Regions from separate parts of the Mycoplasmopsis columboralis genome, predicted to be linked through region 2. Evidence: riboswitches for the same ligand, from Rfam matches in the RefSeq annotation. Region 2 holds a riboswitch; the other holds the start of a gene.

Region 1 (2,420 bases), on a different replicon from region 2:
AAGAATGCATTGAATGCCCTAATTCATGCGCTAGTGTTTCGACGCTATCTAAATCACCTTTAAAATTCATCAAAATATACTTTTTATTTAGTCCATATGATGAACCAATTGAGTATGCCCCTCCACGTTTGGAATTAACTGGCATAAAATCAACTCAATTTTCATCTAATGCTTTATTAATTTGACTCATGTATTCATTTCCAAAAGGTTTAAATGATTCTCTTACTAATTCTTTAGCTTCTTCAACTGAATATGAAGCTTTAACATTAACAAGCAATCTTTTGTTATCTCAAGGATTAAATTTTTCATTAAATTTCATCTTGTAGAATTTTGCATGTGCTTGTTTGAATTTTTTAAAACACATTTTTACGTTGCGAAAACTTCTAAGTATAATCTTTGAAGAATAGCGTCAGATACTTTGTCATCATAAGTAAGCATATGAGTTGCACTATCGTAATTACGCAATTTAGCATTTACGGTGATGGTTTTAAAGTGTTGGTATAAAAGTGAAGCTAGAGATTCTTTGTGTTGTAAAAATGCTTTAATATAGTTTTTATAAGCCCCTTTACGAAGTGAAGCGTCATTTGATTTAAGGAATTCGATTCGATTGGTTGGGTTTAATTTATGTTTTTTACCTTTTGAATCTGTGATGAAACCATAATCTAATTCGCTGTTGGTTAAAATTGAAAAGACTTGATTTAATGAAGGATTTCCAAATGATTGTTTTTGAACGTATTCTTCAACTTCATCAGAAAGTTTGTGTTTTAAAATCTAAAATCGCATTTTCAATTGAGTGTTTATACTCTTTAAGTTCAGGAGTGTCTTTTCAGACTTTAAGTTTGTCTAAATTTTGATAAAAACGATTACTTTCGCTTCCGAATTTTGCAAGTAATTGTTCATTTAGAAAGTCAAATTTTTCTGATAGTTGCTTAAATTGTGGATTAACTACATTAGTAGAAAAGATTATTTGAAACGTAATTTTCAATTCGATAACTTAAAGCGGTTTGTTCTTCAGATAATTTAACATCTACTAAATATTCCTTTAAAGAGTTATATTTAGAATCTTTAATTGTAATTCTTTGCTCAAATAAATTTTGATATTGCTCAATTAAGGTTTCTATTGTTTGCCCTTGTAAAATATCCTCTAAATCAAATCGATATTGTTTTGGCACATCTTCGTATTTACTATATTGTTTGACTTTCACATTCACCTCACTAAAATGAAAAAACAAGGTTTTGCAAGCGATAAATCATGCAAAATCCTTGTTAAATGATACTTAACAAAATTTTACAAATATTTAGCGCCAATGGTTTCCCAAAGAGTAGAAATCTTTTATGCTTTTCTACCAACAAGTGAAGTTGCCACTTCAGTTGTTTCGGCTTTTATGTCCTTTCACTAAGTTACGCATGCCTGCTAGCTTAGATACTATTACTAAAAGCTCCTCTAATGTTTTGCATTAACCTAAGATTTTTAATCTTAAACAAATGTTTGTTTTTTCTAATTAATTATAGAACAAAAAAGTGTTTCAAAAAGAAAAAATTCTTGATTTTAAATATAATTATTTCTCAATGCAAATAGTTTTTTTAAGTTGATTTCACAAAAGTATAATTGCTAGCGAATTTGTTGGTGCATTTTTTATTACTTTTGCCGCTTGTGTTTCAATGTTTATTGCTTTAAGAAGTAATAAATTTGTTTTTAGTTATCATTTTACGCATCCATGAGCAATTTTGATTGCTCCTATTTTAATTTATTTGATTGCGTTATTTTTTGCTTCTAAAGGGGATTTAGTTGTGATAATTGGCAATCCAATTAATTTATTTATTAATTTTTTTAAACTATTATTTAATAATTTTGATCTTAATTATTTCAAAGGTTTTTTTAGTATTTGTGTAATCCAATTTAATGCAATGTTATTTGCAGTAATTTTATATAAAGCCATTTTTAAAAAGATCGCTCCCCAAAATTATGTACGAAAAATTAATAACAATCCAGACTTTACTATGCATACTTTCAAAGAATTTGCTACATTATTTATCTTATGCGCGTCAGTGGCGGTGTTTGGTAACTGATTGCTGACAAACAATTTATCTTTATTTTTCCTTAATAGTGCAATTAATGCTTTAATTACAGGTTTAATGCTATTTTTTACTAAAAAAAGGATATTTCACTAGTAATTTAAATGTTTTATATGGAGTTAATTTTATTTATTTAATTAATAAACAAAAACTTGAAAAAGCACTTTAGCTTTAGTAATTTCAACTTTTACAACGATAATTTTTTGCGCTTTTTGAGCGTTAATGTTGACCTTATTTAATTAAAATAGTACTCTTTAAAGAGTCTTTACAGTTAATAAATATCAACTTATAATTTATAACTAAATGTATTTGCTATAAAATATAAATAAGAAGCTAATGGAACA
Region 2 (2,420 bases):
TAATCTTTGAAGAATAGCGTCAGATACTTTGTCATCATAAGTAAGCATATGAGTTGCACTATCGTAATTACGCAATTTAGCATTTACGGTGATGGTTTTAAAGTGTTGGTATAAAAGTGAAGCTAGAGATTCTTTGTGTTGTAAAAATGCTTTAATATAGTTTTTATAAGCCCCTTTACGAAGTGAAGCGTCATTTGATTTAAGGAATTCGATTCGATTGGTTGGGTTTAATTTATGTTTTTTACCTTTTGAATCTGTGATGAAACCATAATCTAATTCGCTGTTGGTTAAAATTGAAAAGACTTGATTTAATGAAGGATTTCCAAATGATTGTTTTTGAACGTATTCTTCAACTTCATCAGAAAGTTTGTGTTTTAAATCTAAAATCGCATTTTCAATTGAGTGTTTATACTCTTTAAGTTCAGGAGTGTCTTTTCAGACTTTAAGTTTGTCTAAATTTTGATAAAAACGATTACTTTCGCTTCCGAATTTTGCAAGTAATTGTTCATTTAGAAAGTCAAATTTTTCTGATAGTTGCTTAAATTGTGGATTAACTACATTAGTAGAAAGATTATTTGAAACGTAATTTTCAATTCGATAACTTAAAGCGGTTTGTTCTTCAGATAATTTAACATCTACTAAATATTCCTTTAAAGAGTTATATTTAGAATCTTTAATTGTAATTCTTTGCTCAAATAAATTTTGATATTGCTCAATTAAGGTTTCTATTGTTTGCCCTTGTAAAATATCCTCTAAATCAAATCGATATTGTTTTGGCACATCTTCGTATTTACTATATTGTTTGACTTTCACATTCACCTCACTAAAATGAAAAAACAAGGTTTTGCAAGCGATAAATCATGCAAAATCCTTGTTAAATGATACTTAACAAAATTTTACAAATATTTAGCGCCAATGGTTTCCCAAAGAGTAGAAATCTTTTATGCTTTTCTACCAACAAGTGAAGTTGCCACTTCAGTTGTTTCGGCTTTTATGTCCTTTCACTAAGTTACGCATGCCTGCTAGCTTAGATACTATTACTAAAAGCTCCTCTAATGTTTTGCATTAACCTAAGATTTTTAATCTTAAACAAATGTTTGTTTTTTCTAATTAATTATAGAACAAAAAAGTGTTTCAAAAAGAAAAAATTCTTGATTTTAAATATAATTATTTCTCAATGCAAATAGTTTTTTTAAGTTGATTTCACAAAAGTATAATTGCTAGCGAATTTGTTGGTGCATTTTTTATTACTTTTGCCGCTTGTGTTTCAATGTTTATTGCTTTAAGAAGTAATAAATTTGTTTTTAGTTATCATTTTACGCATCCATGAGCAATTTTGATTGCTCCTATTTTAATTTATTTGATTGCGTTATTTTTTGCTTCTAAAGGGGATTTAGTTGTGATAATTGGCAATCCAATTAATTTATTTATTAATTTTTTTAAACTATTATTTAATAATTTTGATCTTAATTATTTCAAAGGTTTTTTTAGTATTTGTGTAATCCAATTTAATGCAATGTTATTTGCAGTAATTTTATATAAAGCCATTTTTAAAAAGATCGCTCCCCAAAATTATGTACGAAAAATTAATAACAATCCAGACTTTACTATGCATACTTTCAAAGAATTTGCTACATTATTTATCTTATGCGCGTCAGTGGCGGTGTTTGGTAACTGATTGCTGACAAACAATTTATCTTTATTTTTCCTTAATAGTGCAATTAATGCTTTAATTACAGGTTTAATGCTATTTTTTACTAAAAACAAAGGATATTTCACTAGTAATTTAAATGTTTTATATGGAGTTAATTTTATTTATTTAATTAATAAACAAAAAACTTGAAAAAGCACTTTAGCTTTAGTAATTTCAACTTTTACAACGATAATTTTTTGCGCTTTTTGAGCGTTAATGTTGACCTTATTTAATTAAAATAGTACTCTTTAAAGAGTCTTTACAGTTAATAAATATCAACTTATAATTTATAACTAAATGTATTTGCTATAAAATATAAATAAGAAGCTAATGGAACAAATATTTTTAACTTGATTTGATAAGAAAATAATCATCAGCGAGTTTGTTGGTTCTTTTTTTATTACTTTTGGTGCATGTTTATGCATGTTTGTGGCTTTAAAAAGCTCTAAAAAATATTTAAAATATCATTTTACATATCCTTGAGCTACTGCATTAACTCCGATTGTAATTTTTATAACAGGATTGCTTGTTAGTTTAAATGTTAGTGATACAGTAGTAATAGGAAATCCAATTAATTTATTTATTATCTTTTGTAAATTAATAATCACCAATCATAATGGAGCATATTTTAAAGGTTTTTGCAGCATTATCATAATGCAACTATTAGGAATTATTTTAGCTGTTATTTTATATAGGGCTTTATTTAAACGAATCGCTCCTCAAAATT

The links. Region 2 has a riboswitch for lysine ahead of pepF (oligoendopeptidase F). Riboswitches for the same ligand answer to the same signal wherever they lie in the genome.
Region 1: linked by a shared signal. The riboswitch ahead of EXC45_RS03930 (hypothetical protein) and the one ahead of pepF (oligoendopeptidase F) in region 2 are both predicted to bind lysine.

Annotation. Positions count from the first base shown of each region.
Region 1 is NZ_LR215040.1:14,371-16,790, reverse strand. Features, by position in the region: gene EXC45_RS03940 (M3 family metallopeptidase) at 1-319, opposite strand, end outside; gene EXC45_RS03935 (hypothetical protein) at 632-985, opposite strand; gene EXC45_RS03930 (hypothetical protein) at 951-1,205, opposite strand; lysine riboswitch at 1,292-1,455, opposite strand; gene EXC45_RS03920 (hypothetical protein) at 1,570-2,172, shown strand.
Region 2 is NZ_LR215039.1:138,585-141,004, forward strand. Features, by position in the region: gene pepF (oligoendopeptidase F) at 1-813, opposite strand, end outside; lysine riboswitch at 900-1,063, opposite strand; gene EXC45_RS00500 (hypothetical protein) at 1,178-1,930, shown strand; gene EXC45_RS00505 (hypothetical protein) at 2,024-2,420, shown strand, end outside.